2 regions of the Clostridium paraputrificum AGR2156 genome follow, and region 2 is predicted to be linked to the other one. Evidence: riboswitches for the same ligand, from Rfam matches in the RefSeq annotation. Region 2 holds a riboswitch; the other holds the start of a gene.
The links. A riboswitch is a leader RNA that binds a small molecule or an ion and turns the genes downstream of it on or off. The one in region 2 is predicted to bind cobalamin.
Positions count from the first base shown of each region.

Region 1: another riboswitch for cobalamin. It lies ahead of G594_RS0100540 (prenyltransferase/squalene oxidase repeat-containing protein); the one in region 2 lies ahead of G594_RS0108400 (ABC transporter substrate-binding protein).

Region 1 is NZ_AUJC01000001.1:116,325-126,547, forward strand. It holds gene G594_RS0100525 (ABC transporter ATP-binding protein) at 1-820, opposite strand, end outside; gene G594_RS0100530 (energy-coupling factor transporter transmembrane component T) at 802-1,680, opposite strand; gene G594_RS19430 (DUF4430 domain-containing protein) at 1,702-2,418, opposite strand; gene G594_RS0100540 (prenyltransferase/squalene oxidase repeat-containing protein) at 2,422-3,948, opposite strand; cobalamin riboswitch at 4,089-4,270, opposite strand; gene G594_RS0100545 (aminopeptidase) at 4,370-5,755, opposite strand; gene hprK (HPr(Ser) kinase/phosphatase) at 5,836-6,747, opposite strand; gene G594_RS0100555 (DUF896 domain-containing protein) at 6,761-6,949, opposite strand; RNA gene ssrS (6S RNA) at 7,539-7,732, opposite strand; gene G594_RS0100560 (hypothetical protein) at 7,784-8,179, opposite strand; gene G594_RS0100565 (DUF1292 domain-containing protein) at 8,198-8,440, opposite strand; gene G594_RS0100570 (FprA family A-type flavoprotein) at 8,580-9,755, opposite strand; gene helD (RNA polymerase recycling motor HelD) at 9,863-10,223, opposite strand, start outside.
Region 2 is NZ_AUJC01000007.1:91,268-101,490, reverse strand. It holds gene cobT (nicotinate-nucleotide--dimethylbenzimidazole phosphoribosyltransferase) at 1-590, shown strand, start outside; gene G594_RS0108435 (bifunctional adenosylcobinamide kinase/adenosylcobinamide-phosphate guanylyltransferase) at 587-1,150, shown strand; gene G594_RS0108430 (adenosylcobinamide-GDP ribazoletransferase) at 1,125-1,877, shown strand; gene G594_RS0108425 (bifunctional adenosylcobinamide kinase/adenosylcobinamide-phosphate guanylyltransferase) at 1,888-2,268, shown strand; gene G594_RS0108420 (histidine phosphatase family protein) at 2,261-2,860, shown strand; gene cbiB (adenosylcobinamide-phosphate synthase CbiB) at 2,864-3,805, shown strand; gene cobD (threonine-phosphate decarboxylase CobD) at 3,805-4,869, shown strand; gene G594_RS0108405 (hypothetical protein) at 4,866-5,846, shown strand; cobalamin riboswitch at 5,876-6,052, shown strand; gene G594_RS0108400 (ABC transporter substrate-binding protein) at 6,203-7,114, shown strand; gene G594_RS0108395 (FecCD family ABC transporter permease) at 7,107-8,132, shown strand; gene G594_RS0108390 (ABC transporter ATP-binding protein) at 8,137-8,892, shown strand; gene G594_RS0108385 (Dph6-related ATP pyrophosphatase) at 8,896-9,543, shown strand; gene G594_RS0108380 (cobyric acid synthase) at 9,553-10,223, shown strand, end outside.

The DNA of each region.
Region 1 (10,223 bases), on a different contig from region 2:
TTAAGTCTTTTCCTTTAAATAAACTATCAAGATATCTTCTGCCTTCTCTAACTGTAATAGGTAAACCTCTTTTTTCACCTAAAGATATTGCTACCCTCATTGGAACTGGTAATAAAGATGTAATAACATTTCCTATATCAGATGGCTCATCATAAGCTATAATTTCTCCATCTTCCATAACGACTACCTTATCTACCATAGGAAACACCTCTTCTAATCTATGTTCCGAAATAATTATTGTAACTCCCAAATCATTATTTATTTTCTTTAAAGTTTCTAAAAATTCTGATGATGCAATTGGATCCAATTGTGAAGTAGGTTCATCTAAAACTAAAACCTTAGGATTCATCGCCATAATAGAAGCTAAATTTAATATCTGTTTTTGTCCCCCCGATAATTCTGTTACTTCCCTCATAAACCACTCTTGTATTCCGAAATAGCTTGCCATCTCTGAAACTTTTAATCTTATTGTTTCATTGTCATATCCTAGACTTTCTAGCCCAAAAGCTAATTCATGCCATACCTTATCTGTTACTATTTGTCCTTCTGGATCTTGAAGTACAAAACCTATTTCTGATGCTTGGGTTCTGTTGTCCACATATTCTAAAACTTGACCTTTATATAATATATTTCCTTGTCTACTACCATGAGGTGTTAATGGAGTTTTAAAATGTCTTAGTAAAGTACTCTTTCCACATCCTGACTTGCCGCATACAACAATAAAATCTCCCTCTTCTATTATTAAGTTTACTTTTTTAAGAGCTTTTTTTTCTTGAGTCGAATATGAGAAACTTAAATCTTCTATTTTAATAATTTCCATTTTAATTCCTCCAACGCATCTAAAATTATTGGTATTAAGCATAATAATCCATAAGCTACATAAGATATTATACTAAGCTTGCTTATCCTTGCTAATTTTATAGTTGGAAAAAATACCACTCTATTTACCCCTGCTATTCCTCCAACTAAAACTATTCCTATAAACAAAACTATTATTAACAAAATAATCTTATCTCTCTTATCAAGTCTATATATTGAAAAACTTGTCCTTCCATTTAGTCCATATCCTCTAGCATTCATTGAATCTGCTGTATCTATTGAATCTTCCAATATCCAGGTAACTAATATTGATAATATGTTCATACCACTTCTAATCCTTTGAAATAGGTTTCCCTGAGTAACATCTCTCCCCATTGACTTCTGTCCATTTGATATTACCTTTATTTGTTCTTTAATTCTTGGTACAAACCTTAAAACCATGGAAAATATAAGAGATGCTGATGGAATAACCCTTCCAAATAAATATATAAACTTATCTGATGTCATTATTTTGTTATAACAACTAAACCAGATTATAACTGATATAAACATAACTGATGAACATACAGCATAAATTATCCCTTCTAAAGTAAGTGCTTTATCATTTATGTAAAGAAGTATTGTAGCTCCTCTATGATTTAATAATACATTTATAACTACAAAAAATAAAAGCGTAGGAAGCATATATAACAAATCAAATCTTAATGCCTTTACACCTTTAAGTTTTATTGAATACAGTATAGAACTAATTAAAGATATTATGAGAAAAACAGGATGCATAAAAAACATTGAAAGCAATATCACCCCTATTAAATAAGTAAAATTAATTATTGGATGATATGTTAAAAATGTATCTTTCATCCTGATTTCTCCTTTCAAATCTTAATATCCTCCACCTATGTCATATCCTAAATCACAAGTATATAAAACCTCTATATTCTCTCCACCATTTAATTTGTAGTGTCCTACTCCATAGTTAGGAAAAATTCCATTAATCCTATACATCCAGCCACTTTGCTTGCCACAATCAAACTCATATATATGATTAATACCTTTTATATAGGCGCTCTCCTTATTTCCACTATAATCTATAGGTATCCTTTTTCCCCTAGTCACCCTATATAAAATATCAAATACTGTCTTATCACTTTCCGCTAGCTCTATCTTAGTTGATGATAATATTACACCATTATTAATATAATCCTTTTTGTCCATATTAAACTTATCCATATTGTTTAATATAGTATCACATCTAATAGAAATGGTAACATACCTCTTCTCATCCTTTACAATATCGGTACTTTCACCTTTATCTGTTATAATATGATTTGGCTTTTCGGGTTCTTTTTTATCTTCATCTTTTACCTGTGATGTAGAAGGAATTTTTTCTTCTCCCACTTTATCTTCAGTTTTTATATTGCTATTACCTTCTTCGACCTTTGTAGAATATTCTTTTTCTTCATTAGCAGAACTATTCTCAACAGAACTTTCTACTGTTGTATTATCCTTAGGAACTTCAATTTTACACCCTTTAACTCCAATAAAAACAGCTACTGCTAAACAAATACATATTAGAATACTCTTCCAGTATTTTTTCATATTCTAAGCCTCTTTTACTTCCTTCTTCTTGCTATAAATCATTACTGCTCCACTTAATATTAAGACTGCAAATAAATAGCCAAAGTTCGAAGTATCTCCAGTTTGTACAACTTCTGAATATGAAGAGTTACCTTCTTTTCCTTCTTCCTTGTTTTCAACTTCTACTTTTTCTAATGCTTCAATCTTAGCCTTTGCTGCTAAAACTTCATCATATCCAACAATATATTTCTTATCTTTATCACTTAAAGCTTCGTATCTACTGATAATGTCTAAAACATCCTTTTTATTTTCTAAGGATACATTTTCAGGATTAATTTTATCCCAAATGTCACTATTAATTGTATTTATAGTATCTTGTATTTCAGCTATCTTTGATGATGCAGAATTTAGTTTACTTTTTCCAATAACTTGTATCTTATATTCTTCTGGTAATGAATTAAACTTAGCTAATATAGAATTTACTTCTTCTTTATTATCCAAAGAAATTGCTTCTATCCCTGGTAAAGTTTCAATTCTTGAATTAACTTCCTTAACAATATTTAAATAATCTGTCGTACTAATAACATCTGTCATATCATATAAAGAAGTTTTTCCATTTACTAACCTATCATAAGAAGCTAATGAATATAAAGCTTGCTCTGTTGCCATTCCATTTGCTCCACTATCTGAATGAATATACTTAAACTCTCCATTACCGGTGTAGAAGGTTATTAAATTACCAAGTAGATTATTTTCACCCTTTACAAATGCTTCTGATGTAGTTGGATTTTCTCCTAAAGCAGTTAAGAATGTAATAACTTGAGCTACACTATTTGAATTCTCATTTCCCCATGAAACATATCCACCGGTCTCTGTTTGTAGCTCTGATAGAATTACTAATGACCTATTCATTGTCTTTTTTACATCTTCCCTATCTTGATGTTTTACTAAAGCTTGTAATACCATTGCAGTACTATCTGGTTCAGGTGTTCCCCATCCAAATCCACCATTATCTAATTCATAAGATAATAGCGCCTCTATCATCTTATCTCTTGTATTTAAGGCATCTTTAGGTTCTTGATAATTTTTAGAATCTACAGCTATTAACACGTATGCTAATGATGTATAGTATTCATTTAAAATTCCATCTTGATGCCATACTATATCTATTAAGTCATTTCCGGCTACATTTCTAGGATCTTGTCCAATAGCTGATACTGATAAAATTAGTTTTGCTAAATCTCCACCTGACATTTTTTGATTGTTTGATATTTTATCTTGAACAAATGCCTCTACCTTGCTGTAATAAGTATCAAAAATCTCCTTTGGAACTTCTTTATCTGATCTAGCTAGTCCTATAATTGCCCATGAATCCCATGTTATATTGCTTGAGAATCCATTTTTAAATTTTTCTATATACTTTTGTATAGTTGTATTAAGTGCATTATTATAATCCACTTTTTCTGCTGCACTTATCCTTTGTGTTGGTAATGCAAATAACATTGTAAATACAAATATCACTGCTATTACTTTTGATAATAGTTTTTTCATTTCTTCTCCTCCTCTTTCTTGGAAGAAAATAAAGAAAGGACTCCTTATTGGGAGTCCTTGTAGTAGCATCACAAAAATACATAGTACTCATTACACTATGCTCTTGCTTCCACCACACTTTATCTCCCGCCGAAATAAATTTGTGATATTAATATATGGCAGGTCTCCTGACTCAAGGCTTCAACCCTACTTTCTCATCTTCCCAAAATAAATTCAGTGATCTTTGAGATTTCGTATCCTTTACAGTAGCGGGGGCTGTTGTGGATTCTAACCACATTCCCTTTTAATTTTCTATATTAAAACCATATATTACTATATTAGTCTATCTTTAAATTTATTCTTTTGTCAAGCTTATCTAAAATACCACCTATAATTTTTAACCAAAAAAGAAACTACTCAAATTTGAGCAGTTTCTTTGTAATTAAGCCTCTAATAAGAAAGCGTAATAACCTTTCATAGCTTCATATATATCAACCTTACTAGCAACTTCCCAAGGAGCATGCATGTTGTGAAGAGCAACACCACAATCTATAACTTCCATATTGTAATTAGCTAAGATATAAGCGATTGTTCCACCGCCTCCTTGGTCAACCTTTCCTAATTCAGCTGTTTGGAATGCAACATCATGCTTATCCATAATAGCTCTAAGCTCTGCTATGAACTCTGGATTAGCATCATTACATCCTCCCTTACCTCTAGAACCTGTATACTTATTGAATACTAATCCCTTACCAAAATAAGCAGAGTTCTTCTTTTCCATTACTGATGGATAATTAGGATCAAAAGCAGCACTAACATCTGAAGATAACATCTTAGAATTCTTTAATGCTCTTCTAAGTTTTATATCAGAATAATCTCCTACTCTATCCATAACTTCTGCAACAGTATTTTCAAAGAATTTAGATTGCATTCCTGTAGCACCAACACTGCCTATTTCTTCTTTATCAACTAAAAGACAAACACAAGTTTTATCTATTTTATCAACTTTTAGCATTGCCATAAGTGAAGAGTATGAACATACTCTATCATCATGACCATATGCCATAACCATACTTCTATCAATACCATAATCTCTTGCCTTACCAGCTGGTACAATTTCAAGTTCTGCTGATAAGAAATCTTCTTCTTCTATTCCATACTTATCATTTAATATCTTTAAGATATTAGCCTTAACAGCATCCTTTTCTTCTCCCTTTAATGGAATACTTCCAACAAGTACATTTAAATCTTCACCTTCAATTACCTTGTTAGCCTTCTTTTCTTGTTGAGTTTGTGCTAAATGAACTAGAAGGTCTGATATTCCTATTACAGGATCATTATCATCTTCACCAATAACTATATCAACCTTAGTTCCATCCTTCTTACACACTACCCCATGTATAGCTAAAGGTAATGTAACCCATTGATATTTCTTTATGCCACCATAATAATGTGTTTCTAAAAGGGCAAGGTCAGTATCTTCATATAATGGATTTTGCTTTAAATCTAATCTTGGAGAATCTATATGTGCCCCTAAAATCTTCATTCCATCTTCCATAGGTCTTTCACCAACTATAAATAAAGCTATAGCTTTATCCATATTATTTGCATAAACCTTATCTCCAGCCTTTAAAGCTTCACCATTTTTAATAACATCATCTAAATTCTTATAGCCATTTTCTTCAGCTATTCTAATAGTTTCCTTTACACATTCTCTTTCTGTTTTGCATAGGGACATAAAGTTCTTATATCCTTCATTAAAATCAAATATCTCCTTTATACCTTGTTCGTCATATTTTTCCCATGCGCATTTTTCATTTTTGCTCATACTTTATAGCCTCCTTTAATATATAGAAATAGTTTATCCCTTATCCTCAATTTTTATATTGAAAGATAGGGATAAACTTATTACTTATCGCTAACTAAATTCATTCTGCTTTCTATTATATCTACAGCAGAAACATTAGACATTAATGAATATCTATAGTTTACTGCTGCTGCTTCAATAATTACAGCAATATTTCTACCTGGTCTTACTGGTACAGTTAACTTTCTAACTGGTACACCTAATATATCCATATAATCAAAGTTATTTCCTAATCTATCATAATCATTATCATCTTTCCAATGTTCAAAATGCATTACTAAAGTTATTGTTTTCTTTAGAAGAATAGAACTTATACCATAAAGAGCTGGTACATCTATAATTCCAATTCCTCTAACCTCTAACATACCTCTAGTTATACTTGGAGATGATCCTATTAGTTCCCCATCAATTTCTTTTATATCAACAGCATCATCTGTAACCAATCTATGTCCTCTTTTAATTAACTCTAACGCTGTTTCACTCTTACCTATACCACTTTCTCCAGTAATTAATATACCAATACCTGATACATCTACTAAAACCCCATGAAGACGTGTTTCTGGTGCTAGCTTATCTGATAAATAGATAGTTAAATTACTCATAAGCTTTGTAGTAACCAAATCACTTCTAAGCACCCATATATTTTTCTTATTTGCAGCATTAATTAACTCTTCATGCGGTTCAAGACCTCTAGACATAATTATGCAATGCATAGGAAATGTAAAATACTTATTTAGTCTTTTCTTCCTAAACTCAACTTGCATATCATCTAAAAAGCTCCATTCAGCCTTGCCTATTACCTGTAATCTTTCAGGCGCAAAATAATTATAAAATCCCGCAAGTTGAAGCCCTGGCCTATTTATATCGTTTACGGTTATAAGCTCATTAGGTTTTCCTTCTACTAAAACCTCTAAGTCAAAATCTTTAATTAGTTTTTCAACTGTTACTGACAATCCCCATCACCCTTTATTTTTTATTAAGTTCTATCCCATCTAATTGTACTCTAAAATTCCTTTTAACATTATCAATATATCTTCTTCTAAGCTTTTGTTGGATTTCCTTTTCCTTATCTGACAAACCTTCTTCTTGGCTCTTTTTATAAAGCATATTTATGTGTTCTATTACTTCTTCTATTTTCATTGAATCTATATCCATTACTACAACTCCTTTGTTACTTCTTAAGCTTATTTTACCTATAATTCTCTATATTATCAACCTTTCACAAGGTTAATATTTCTTAACTTTATCTTACTTTCTGTTATTTCCTATTAATATTTTCGCCAAATTTCGTATTTAAAATACTTTTATTATTGTAGATACTAGTTAATTCTTCTTTAAGAAAACCTTTGCTAATTTACTTTTGTTAATTCTTGTCACTTAATGTTGCATGAAATAATTTTACATTTTTTCGGGGCATGTTATAATAATAAATAAGGAAAACTTACGAATTTTGGAAAAAGAGGTGATATTATGAAAGTACATAAGCTATCAAAAATAATTAAACGCGAAAAATTATTTTTAAATATATTATTAAAGTTCCTTTCCCCAACTAATAGAATTTGTATTCTCTTATCTCAAAAGTTGGACAAGCACGTAGCACTCTATCAGCATTACATTTACATAAGGTATAAGAGGAAACATAAAAAATACTTTGAACCTCGAAGATTAACGGCCTAAATATCTAAATAATAAATGAATAAAAAATACCTCAATAATAAAATTATTGAGGTATTTAAAGTCAATACTAAGTCCCAACATGCCGTTTGCTTATATATTCAGACCTGCTCCTCGCAGGTGGGTTAAGCTCACTCTACTTTTGCCATCTTCTGCCACAAAATTGTGAATTAAATGAAGCCCGACATCCATAAAAACTGTTGCAAATCCCGTTTATCATATGTAGGTTGAATATGATAAGCTAGGCGCACATCTCAGGATTTCTTATGACTCTATTATAGCACACTTTTTTTTCATTTCAATAGAAATTATTTACTATAAGTAATCGTTTAAAGTTTCTTCCAAATCTTCCTCAAAATCCTCTGAACACAAGATAGCAACAAACTTCATATAGTCTGCATTATTAACATCAATTTCAACTTCTTTTATCTTACTTGAAAATTCAAGCTCATCTCCTAAATCCTCTACAATGCCTTCAACATTATCTTTAGCAATATCAGATAAATATGATAAATACCAATCACGATACCATTCATCGCTCTCTTCTTCTAAATCACTTTCTTCATTAGCATATGCTCTTGCTGCAAGTATTTCATCTTTATCAAAATCATAATAAAATTTTAAAACCACAAAATTATCTTCTATTTTAATTTCTTCAATTTCAGATAATCCATTTTCCTCTAAAAATTCTATTATTTCTGTTGTTTGCATAGTAAAACTCTCCCCTTATTAATATAATAATTTTTTATATTCTTTTTTTACTGCTAAGAACTCTTCATCATCTTCTACAAGATTGAGTTCTTCTTTTCCATCTACATTATCAACTCTAAAGATAAATACATCTTCACTTTCTTCATCTAAAGGCGCTAATAATAAATATTCTTGCTCTTTTACATATATTCTAGCTACCGCTTCAAAATCAACTTTATTTCCATCTTCATCTCTAAAAGACATTATTTCTCTATCTTCCATTTTTTATACCTCGCTTTACAAAAGTTATTATATCCATTGTATTATATTATAAACATATGGTAAGTTAAATAGAAAATGAATAAATTAACTAATATGCTTCTCTATAAATTAAAAAGAAACTGCCATAGGGCAGTCTCTGCTACATATTCTCTATAAACTTTTCAATCATCTCGTCAGCTTCTTTATACTCTTTTTCAGCTGGTACAAATTTAAATCTAAATCCTGGATCTACAACCTTTAATCCTAAAGACTTCATTCTATCTGTAAGCATTGGAACTGCGTTACCACCCCATCCGTAAGAACCAAATGCCATAGCTACTGTTCCTCTATTTACTATTGGATTAACAAGTGATAGTAAATCCCAAGCTGGCTTAACTGCATCCGCATTTATTGTAGGTGATCCTACCATGAATCCTTTTGACTTTTCAACTAATTCAATACAATCTTCAATTTTCATTGAAGTTATTTCATGAACTCCAGCCTTATATCCTTTTTCGTTAAGTTTTTCACTAATATACTTGGCCATTGCTTCTGTATTTCCATAAGCAGAAATATAGAATATTTCAACTTTCTTAGAATCTATAGGTTCCTCTGTTGACCATTCTCTATATAAATCTAAATATTTCTTTATATCTTCTCCTTTATGAATTGGTCCATGGCTTGTTCCTATCATTTCTATATCTAAGTCCTTAATCTTATCAAGAGCTTTTAAAACAAAAGGCTTAAATGGTCCCATAATACAATCAAAGTAGTACTTCATTTCAGCTAAGTAGTCATCTCCACCAACTTCTAAAACTGTACCTTCTGGACAATAATGACACCCAGTAAAGTCACATGTAAATAAGAACTTATTCTCCTTTACATAGGTAAACATAGTATCTGGCCAATGTAAATTAGGAGCTTTTATAAATTGTAACGTCGTCTTTCCTAAAGATATATCTTCACTAACTTCTCTAAAATTAAAAGGCTTATTTAAAATTTCTTTTAAATAATTAATAGCAGCTTTTGTTCCTAAAACTGTAGCTTCTGGATAATCATCTAAAAGCTTAGTTAAAGATCCGCTATGATCTAATTCTGTATGTTGAACTACTATATAATCAACATTTCTTTCTCCAATTACATCCTTTAACTTTTCTTTAAAATCTTCATAAAAACCATTCTTGCAAATATCAACTACAGCAACCTTCTCATCATCAATAACATATGAATTATAAGTTGTTCCTCTCTTAGTCTCCATAATAATATCAAAGATTCTTAGTTCTGCATCCTTAACACCAATCCAATGTATATTATCTTTTAAGTTAACTGCTGGCATTTTGTTCCCTCCTAATAATTATTATCTTATAACATTAATTTTATTATACTCCCATCCTGACTTTGTTACAATATTATCAACAAACAATTTACTTTATTAACTCATATTTAATTATTATTCTCTTTAATCATAAATGTAATTCTATTAAGTTTTATTATATATTCATAGTGAAGAGCCCTCGTTAAAGATACATACAACAATCTTTTGTCTAAAATATTGTCAACATAGCTTTTTTCACTTGGATCTAAAATTATTGTACAATCAAATTCTAATCCCTTAGTAAGATATGAAGGAATTATAATTAACTCATCTTCTAACTTTTTCTCTTTTCCCTTTATTAAAGTAAAAGGACTTTTAGTTTTTAACTTTTTAAATAATTTTAATGCATCATGACTATTTTTTGTAATTATAGCTATACTCCTCTTACCATTTCCTCTTACCGCTTCCACTATATTATCTATTACCTCT
Region 2 (10,223 bases):
TTGATATAATTGGTGTTGGGGAAATGGGAATAGGTAACACGACAACATCTGCAGCAGTTTTAATGTGTTTGATTGACTGTAAAGTTGATAAAGTAGTTGGTAAAGGTGCTGGGGTTACTGAGGAGGCCTTTAATAAGAAAAAGCTAGTGGTCAAAACTGCTGTTGAAAGTAAGGATATAAATAGAATGGATCCAATGGATATAATATCAAAGGTTGGAGGGTACGATATAGCTGGAATGACAGGAGTGTTTTTAGGAGCTGCATATTATAGAATACCAGTTGTTATTGATGGCTTTATTTCAGTTGTATCAGCCCTTCTAGCATCAAGGCTTAATCCTATTGTAAAGGAATATCTTATACCTTCTCATAAGTCTAAAGAAATAGGATATAATTTAGCTATAGAGGAGTTAGGACTTGAGCCAATGCTTAATTTGGGAATGAGACTTGGAGAAGGTAGTGGCTGTCCAATAGCATTTTCTGTAGTGGAGTTTGCATTGTCTATGATGAATAATATGGCAACCTTTGAAGAAGGGGAAATTGATAATTCTTATCTTGAAAAAATAAAAGGAGAAGAAAATTATATAGTATGATAATATTTGTTGTTGGCGGGTCTAAAAGCCAAAAGTCCAATTATGGAGAGAGTATTGCAGAGAAGTTATTTAATAAGGGAAATTTATATTATCTAGCTACCATGAAACCTTATGATGATGAGGATTTAAAAAGAATAGAGGAACATATAAAAAACAGAAGTGGACATGGCTATATAACAATAGAAGTTCCAAGGGATATTAGTAGCGTTTTACCAATGCTAAATAAGGGTGATACAGTACTACTTGATAGTATTACATCTCTTGTTACTAATGAGATGTTTAATAATAAACAGATTGTGAAAAATGTTAAAGATAAAATTATAACAGAAGTAAATGAGATTTCTAAGAAGGTTTCTAATTTAGTTATTGTATCAGATTATGTATTTAGCGATGGAATTAGGTATGATGATTTTACAGAGGATTTTAGAAAAGAACTTGGTATTATAAATTGTGAAATAGCTAAAATGTCACAGGCTGTAATAGAGAGTTCCTTTGGAAATATTATAGTACATAAAGGTAAGGAAAGGATTAATAATGAAGAACTTATTGAATGCATTTAATATGGCAGTTAGTATGTTTACAGTAATACCATTGCCTAAATATATATGGGAAGAAAAATCTGCAAAGTATATGATGAGAATATATCCATTTGTAGGATTTATAGTAGGGCTTATATGGTATGGGGGAGGAGTACTTCTTAAGTATTTTGAAATAAGCTTAATGATGTCAACAGGTATTTTATTAACTCTTCCTTTTATAGTTACAGGTTTTATACATCTAGATGGATTTATGGATGTTTGTGATGCACTCCTTTCTAGAAAATCTAAAGAGGATAAGCTGAAAATTTTAAAGGATTCTAGAGTTGGTGCCTTTGCTGTTATAGCTTTAGGTCTTTTGTTTATTATGGATTTTGCAGGAATTTACACTGCATTAGAAAAGGATTTTAATTTAATTGCTCTTATATTAATACCTATAATATCTAGGACTATAGCAGCATACATTATTATCTCTAATGAGCCTTTAGGGGAAAGCTATTATGGAAATCTCTTTAAAAATGGGACAGGAAAAATAGATAAGATAACCCTAGGGATAACTTTTATAATTATATTAATTTTGAGTTATTTCTTAGGAAATAAATATATAATAATGCCATTAGTTATGGGAGTTGTAGGGTTAATTCTTTTAAAAAATTGCAAAAAAGAACTTGGTGGAATTAATGGAGATGTAGCTGGATATATTCTCGTATTAACTGAGGTATTTGGAATTTTAGTTTTAGCTATTATATAAGGAGAAGGATATGGAACTATATTTTGGTGGAGCCTATAACGGTAAGCTTAGGCTTATAAAGGAAAAGTTTAATATAGATGAGAAGGATATATTCTTCTGTGGAGAAGGTAAAATAGACTTTTCAAAGAAGGTTATATGTGGAATTCATATGTTTATTTATAATGAAGTAATTAATGGTAGAGATGCAATGGCGTTTTTTAAGAAAAATATAGAAAGATTTAATGATAAAATAATTATTTCAGATGATTTATCATCTGGTATAGTACCTCTAAAAAAAGAGGATAGAAAGTGGAGAGAGGAAACAGGAAAAGTGCTACAATTTTTAACTATTAAAAGTAATAAGGTTACAAGGGTATTTTGTGGTCTTCCTATGGTTTTGAAGGATGAATAAGATAGTTTTGTATTTAATAAGACATGGAAAAACACTATGTAATGAAAGAAGATTGTATTGTGGTAAGTCAGATGTTTCATTGAGTGAATTAGGGTATAAGGAGATTCTTAAATTAAAATCTACTGTAGATTATCCAAAGTGCAGGTTAAATTATACAAGTGGTGCTAAAAGGGCAAATGAAACTTTTGAAATTATTTTTCCAAATTCAAAATACGCAAAGAAGAATGATTTTTTTGAATATAATTTTGGAGATTTTGAGATGAAGTCCTATGATATGCTAAAGGATAATAGTGATTATATAGCTTGGATTATGGATGAAAGTAAAAAGGTAAAATGTCCAAATGGTGAGTGTAAAGAAGAGTTCTATAGAAGACTTAGTAAGGCTCTAAGGAGACTTTTTAGGGAAGTTATAGAAAAAGGTGAAGAGGAAGCTTTACTTATTTGCCATGGTGGTGTTATAGGTACCTTACTTGAATTATTCTGCAAATCCTCAAAGGATTTTTATACAATGCAACCTAGTTGTGGTAGGGGATATAAGTTAGAGGTTAAAGTTGATAAAGATATAGAAATAAAAATACTAGGGGAGATTTAAGAAATGTTATCATATACCATAGGTTTAGTGTTAGATTTTATAATAGGAGATCCTAATAATCCTTTTCATCCAGTAAGAATAATAGGATCTTTAGGTATTAAGCTTGAAAATATAACAAGAAGAGTATTTAAGAACTTAAAAATATCTGGATTTGTAACATGGTTAGGAGTTATATTAATAACTTTTTTAGTTAATTCATTAATAGTTAGGCTTGCTTTTAGTATAAGCAATATATTTGGAATTATTATTGAAGGGATATTATTATATTTTTGTATATCTTCTAAGGGATTAAAGGTAGAAGGATTAAAGGTAATTAAAGTTTTAGAATCAGGTGATATTGAGGGGGCAAGGAAGCAACTATCCTACATAGTAGGAAGAGATACTAAAGTTCTAGATGAAGAAGGAATTATTAGAGCTGTAATTGAAACAGTAGCAGAAAATACATCAGATGGAATAATAGCGCCACTATTATTTGGAGCTTTAGGTGGTGCACCTCTTGCTATGACATATAAAGCAGTTAATACTTGTGATTCAATGTTTGGATATAAGAATGATAAGTACATAGATTTTGGGTTTGTACCTGCAAAGATGGATGATTTATTTAATTATATTCCAGCAAGAATTACAGGATATTTAGTGATTTTTGCTGCATTTATATTGGGACTAGATTATAAAAATAGCTATAGAATTTATAAGAGAGATAGATATAATCATACTAGTCCTAATAGTGCTCATCCAGAATCAGCTGTTGCAGGAGCTTTAGGAATAAGACTTGGAGGAGCAAATTATTACTTTGGTAAGATTGTAGAAAAGCCAACAATAGGTGATAAGAATAAAGTAATAGAAATTTCAGATTTATATAAGACAAATAATATTTTATTAGTAGTTACTTTATTAGGATTTAGTGTTGGACTTATTATAATAGTTCTTGGAGGGTTAATATAATGAACTTAGGACACGGTGGAAATGTAGAAGAGATATGTAGAAAATATAATGTTTGTGAAAAAGAGATTATAGATTTTTCTGCTAATATAAATCCTTTAGGAATTTCTAAGAAAGTTAAGGAAGAAATGATTAAATCTTTAGACAGAATAGAAAGGTATCCAGATATAACTTATCACGATTTGAGAATGGGTATTTCTGAATATGAAGGTATTGATTATAATAATATACTTTTAGGTAATGGAGCAGCTGAGGTTATATTTAATGTAATTAGAGGGCTAAATCCTAAAAAGGTTCTTATTCCAGCTCCAACCTTTTCTGAATATGAAGATGGTATAAGGGCTATTAATGGAGAAATAGTTTATTATAAATTAAATAGGGAAAATTTTAAGTTAGATGATGGATTTTTAGAAGCTATAGATAAAAGTATGGATATGCTTTTCATCTGTAATCCTAATAATCCAACAGGGCAGTTAGTATCTAAGGAGTTTTTAATTAAAGTGTTAAATAAATCTTCCAATACTAAGGTTGTTATAGATGAGTCATTTTTAGATTTTATAGAAGATAAAAGTAGATACTCTTTAATAGACATGTGTAAAGAGTATGAAAATCTTATTATAGTTAAGTCTCTTACAAAGTTTTTTAGTTTTCCTGGCATAAGAGTAGGTTATGGAATTACAGGAAACGCTGAATTTATTAGAAAGATTAACAAGGTTTCTGTGCCATGGTCTATAAATACAGTTGCTTCAACTGGAGCAATAGTCGCGTTGAAAGAAAGAGAATACCAGAAAAATTCAATAGATTTTATAAAAAATGAAAAAGTATTTTTATATAATGAGTTATGTACGTTTAAAGAATTAGAGGTCTTTGAGGGGGTAGTTAACTTTATATTTTTTAAGACTAGAATAGATATTAATTTAAAAGAAGAACTTATTAAGCATGGAATAATTATAAGAAGCTGTAGTAATTATATAGGGTTAGGTTCTGATTACTATAGGGTTGCTGTAAGAACTAGAGGGCAAAATGAGAAACTTATATATGCTCTAAGAAAGGTATTTAATAAATGAAAGATATATTGATTATACTAGATGGATTTATGGAGGAGTGTCTTGAGGGACATTCCTTTAAAAAACTTCTTTTTGGAGATATGAAGTTAAATTATACTGAAATGAAAGAAGACTTTTCAGTGGAAGGAAAGGATTTAGATAGTTTAAACTGTATTTTTAAAATGCTTGGTTACGATAGTTCTAAGGTAGATATCGGAGAAAGGGCCTTTTATGAAGCTTTAAATAGGGGGATAGAAATAAAAGGTGGAAGTGGTATTTATAGGTGCAATATAATTAAGGTTAATAATGGAATACTAGAAGATTTTACTGGTGGAGATTTAGATAAAAATATAGGAGAAGTTTTAAAAGAATTAAAAGTAGAAGGTGGATATTTTTATCCATGTTACCAATATAAGAATTTACTTCTTTTAAATGAGATTGTACAGGAAAAGCTTAACCCACCGCATTTTAGTGTGGGTAAAAAAGTAGAAGAAATTATGCCTGAAAATAAAAGATTAAGGAATATAATTAATTACTCCTATGAATTTTTCAAAGATAGGGATTTAGAAGGATTAATGCTTTGGCCTTGGGGGGCCTCGGGTGAGGTGAAATTGAAGAAGTATAATAAGGAATCAGTGTTAATCGGAGGAATAGATTTAATTTGTGGTATGGGAAAGGCTTTAGGAATGATAGTTGTTCAACCTAAAGGAGCTACAGGGGAGTGGAACAGCGCGTTGCATAATAAACTAGAAGGTGTATTAGAGTGGCTTCCAAAAGCTAATAATATTATTTTACATGTAAATGGATTTGATGAGCTTTCTCATAGAAAAGATTTTAAAGGCAAAATACAGTTTTTAGAAAAAGTTAAAAATGAGCTTCTTTTTCCTTTATTAAATCTGAAGGGGATAAATATAAGAATAACTTGTGACCATAGGACAGATTCCTTTACAGGTAGTCATGAAAAAGGATATGTACCATATCTAAGTATATTTAATTGACAAAATATAAGCCTTTAACTATAATTATTAGGAATTGACTTGTTTTAGGTGTTTTACTTAATAGGGAATGGAGTGTAAATCTTCAACTACCCCAGTAACCGTGAAATGGACAAAATCTAGTTAAGCCACTGCATAATTATTTATGTGGGAAGGTTAGATTGCGGATGAAGTTAAGTCGGGAGACCTGCCTAATAACGATGGTACTATTATTCTCTGAGGGTGGAATTATAGGGTACGTAGGTCATTTTACTTATTGTACAAAAAAGTAGAATGTATATGCATACCTTATGGGTATGCATTTTTTTATCCTATGTTTTCAATTCAAAACCCCATAATGTAAATGGAGGGATTAAAAAATGAAACTAACAAAAAAACTAACAGGTCTTATTTTATCTACTATGATGTTACTAACATTATTAGTAGGTTGCTCAGATAAGGCTGTAACAATGCAAGACAGAGAAGGAAATGACTTTACTAAGCCTAGCAAGGTGGAAAGAATAATATCAACAGCACCATCTAATACAGAAGTTTTAGTTGCGTTGGGAATGGCTGATAAATTAGTCGCTGTAGATAAGTATTCAGAGGATGTTAAAGGAATAAGTGAAGATATACCAAAGATAAATTTTAGAAATCCAGATGCTGAAACTATTATAGGATTAGAACCAGATATAATAATTGCATCAGGACATAATAAAGCTGGAGATGAGGATCCATTCCAAGCTGTTAAAGATGCAGGAATACCTGTAGTATATATTCCAAGTAGCGTAAGTTTTGATGGAATATATGGAGATATTGAATTTATAGGTAACTTAGTTGATAAAAAGAAGGAAGCTTCTAAATTAGTTGAAGATATGAAAAAGGAAGTTGCTGATATAAAAGCAATTGGAGATACAATAACTGATAAGAAAAAAGTTTACTTTGAAATAGGTTCAGGTTCAAAGCTTAGTTCATTTGGTTCAGATACATTCTTAAATGAAGCTATTTCAATAATTGGAGCTAAGAATATATTTGAATCTGAAAAGAGTTGGATTTCGCCAAGTGAAGAATCAGTTATAGCTGCTAATCCAGATGTAATCTTAACAAACCAAGCATTTTTAGATGATCCAATAGGTTCAATTGCTAAAAGAAAAGGATGGGAAGGTGTTACTGCTATTAAGAATAATCAAATATTTCTTTTAGATAAGAATACTACATCACGTCCAAGTCAAAATGTTATAGCTGCATTAAAAGAAATGGCAAAGGCTGTATATCCAGACAAGTATGAATAAAAAGAGAAAGATGTTATTGTGGTTATCACTACCACTAGCATTTTTAGTGATATGTATTGGAACTTCCATTGGAAGTTCCAATATTAATATATTCAACATTATTTCAGTTATTGGGAACAAGTTATTTTCTATTCCTTTAATTGAAGGTGTTGGAAGTAATGACGTAGCGATTATCTGGGTTGTAAGATTTCCAAGAGTTTTACTTGCTTTTATGATAGGAGCAGCACTATCAGTAAGTGGAGCAGTTATGCAGTCAATACTTAAGAACCCTTTAGCTTCACCATATACATTAGGGGTGTCCTCAGGAGCATCTTTAGGTGTAGGAATATATATAATTTTAGGGGTATCAATTCCATTTATAGGGAATTTAGCATTACCTTTTATAGGATTTTTATCAGGGCTTTTAACAGTGATTATGGTTATTTTGTTTGCTAATAGAGTAGATAGAGGTATGTCTAATAATACTATTATTTTATCAGGTATGGTTTTTTCACTTTTTGCAAGTGCTATGCTTACTACCATTTCAGCATTAAATACTCATAAAATTGAGGCCATAACCATGTGGCAAATGGGTTCCTTTAACATGAGAGGATGGTCTTACTTGCTAGTAGGGCTTCCATTCTTTATTGTAGGAGTATCTATTGTATTAAGATATTCTAGGGAAATGGATATTTTAACATTTGGAGAAGATGGAGCAAAAGCAATAGGAGTTGAAACTGAAAAAGTAAAAAAACATTTGTTATTTTCAACAGCAGTGCTTACAGGAAGTGCTGTAGCTTTAAGCGGAACTATAGGATTTATAGATTTAATTGTACCGCATTTAGTGAGAAAGATATTTGGATCAAACCATAAAGTAGTTATACCTATGTGTATTTTATTAGGAGGATCTTTTATGGTTCTTACAGATTTAGTAGCTAGAACTATAATAAGTCCATCTGAATTACCAGTTGGTGCAATAACTGCAATTATAGGAGCACCATTCTTTGGCTACTTATATTTTAGTAAAAGAAGTAGGTGATATTATGCTAAAGGTTAGAAATTTATACTGTGGATATGATGGTAAAGACGTTATAAAAGATTTTAATATAGATATAACTAGGGGACAAAATGTTTCTATAGTTGGTCCAAATGGATGTGGAAAAAGTACCTTGCTTAAGGCAATGGTTAGCTTAATAGATTATAAAGGAAATATATTTTTAGATGGGAAAGAAGTTAAAAGTATAAAGAGAAAAGAGCTTGCAAAAAAGGTGGCTCTTATGAGTCAAAACTCTCAAATATATTTTCCATATACTGTTTATGAAACTGTTGCTTTGGGGAGATATGCTCATATAGATGGAGTATTCGCAAGACTTTCTAAGAAGGATGAGGAAATAATATTAAACTGTCTTAGTAATGTAGGGATTTTAGATTTAAAAGATAAACTTATAAATGAACTATCTGGAGGACAACTTCAAAGAGTTTATCTTGCAAGGGTTTTTGCACAGGAACCTGATGTTATTTTACTTGATGAACCTACAAATCATTTGGATTTAAAGTGTCAGATAGAAATATTAGAACATATAAACAAATGGACAAAGGAAAATCAAAAAACTGTTATTGGAGTATTACATGATTTAAACCTTGTTCAAATGTTTAGTGATGATGTGATTATGTTAAGTGAAGGATATATAGTTTCTAAAGGCAAGACAAAGGATGTATTATCAGAAGATAAACTTAAAGAAGTTTATGGAGTGGATATAAAGAAGTTTATGATAAATGCCTTAGAAAAGTGGAGGTAGATTATAATGAAAAAGTTTGTTATGTCATATAGTTGTGGTAAAGATAGTACACTTTCTCTTTATAGAATGATAAAGGGAGGATATACACCATTAGCTTTATTAGTAACTGTTGATAAAAAAGTATGTAGAAGTTGGTTTCATGGAATCCAAGAACATTTATTAAATGAAGTATCAAAGTCCTTAGAAATAGAATTAGATATGATAAAGTGTCAGGGAGAAGAGTACAAGACTGCCTTTGAAAAAACTTTAAGGAAGTGGAAGGAACAAGGCGCAGATGCTTGTGTATTTGGAGATATAGATTTAGAAGCGCATAGAACTTGGTGTACTGAAAGATGTGAAGCAGTAGGGTTGGAAGCTATATTTCCATTATGGCTTGAAGATAGAGAAGCTTTGACTTATGAGTTTATAGATAGTGGCTTTAAAACTGTTATTAAGAATGTAAGGCTAAAGGATATGGGACCAGAGTTTTTAGGCGAAGTTTTAACAAAAGAAGTTGTTGAAAGAATAAAGGCAACTGGTTCAGATCCTTGTGGAGAAAATGGAGAATATCATACTTTCGTATTTGATGGTCCATTGTTTAAGAATAAAATTCAATTTGAAACAGGGAAGAATATTCTTACAGAAACTCATGGATTTTTAGATATTAGATAGGGTGATAGTATGGAAGCTAAAAGATTAATGTTTTTAGGAACAGCATCTTCTGTGGGTAAGAGTACATTAGCAACAGCTTTTTGTAGATATTATAAAAGAAAAGGATATAATGTTGCTCCTTTTAAGGCTTTAAATATTTCTTTAAATTCTTTTGTTACTAAAGAAGGAGATGAAATAGGAAGGGCACAGGTTGTTCAGGCAGAAGCTTGTGAAATAGAGCCTAAGGAATATATGAATCCAATTTTAATGAAGCCTAGTGCAAACAATAAAACACAAGTTATTGTTAGAGGTAAAGTTTACTGTACAATGGATGGCTATAAGTATAAGGACTTAAATAAGTATTTAAAAGGTGTTGCAAAGGAAGCCTTTGACCATATATCTAAGGACTATGATTTTATAGTTTTAGAGGGGTCTGGAAGCTGCGCAGAAATAAATTTAAGAGAAACTGATATAGCAAATATAGAAATGGCTAAGGTTTCTAATTCACCTGTAATATTAGTTGCAGATATTGATAGAGGTGGGGTATTTGCTTCAATAGTTGGAACCATAATGCTTTTACCTCCAGAAGAGAGGGCTTTAATTAAAGGCGTAATAATTAATAAGTTTAGGGGAAAGAAAGAATTTTTCAAACCTGCAATGAAACAAGTTGAAGAACTTATAAATATTCCTGTATTAGGAGT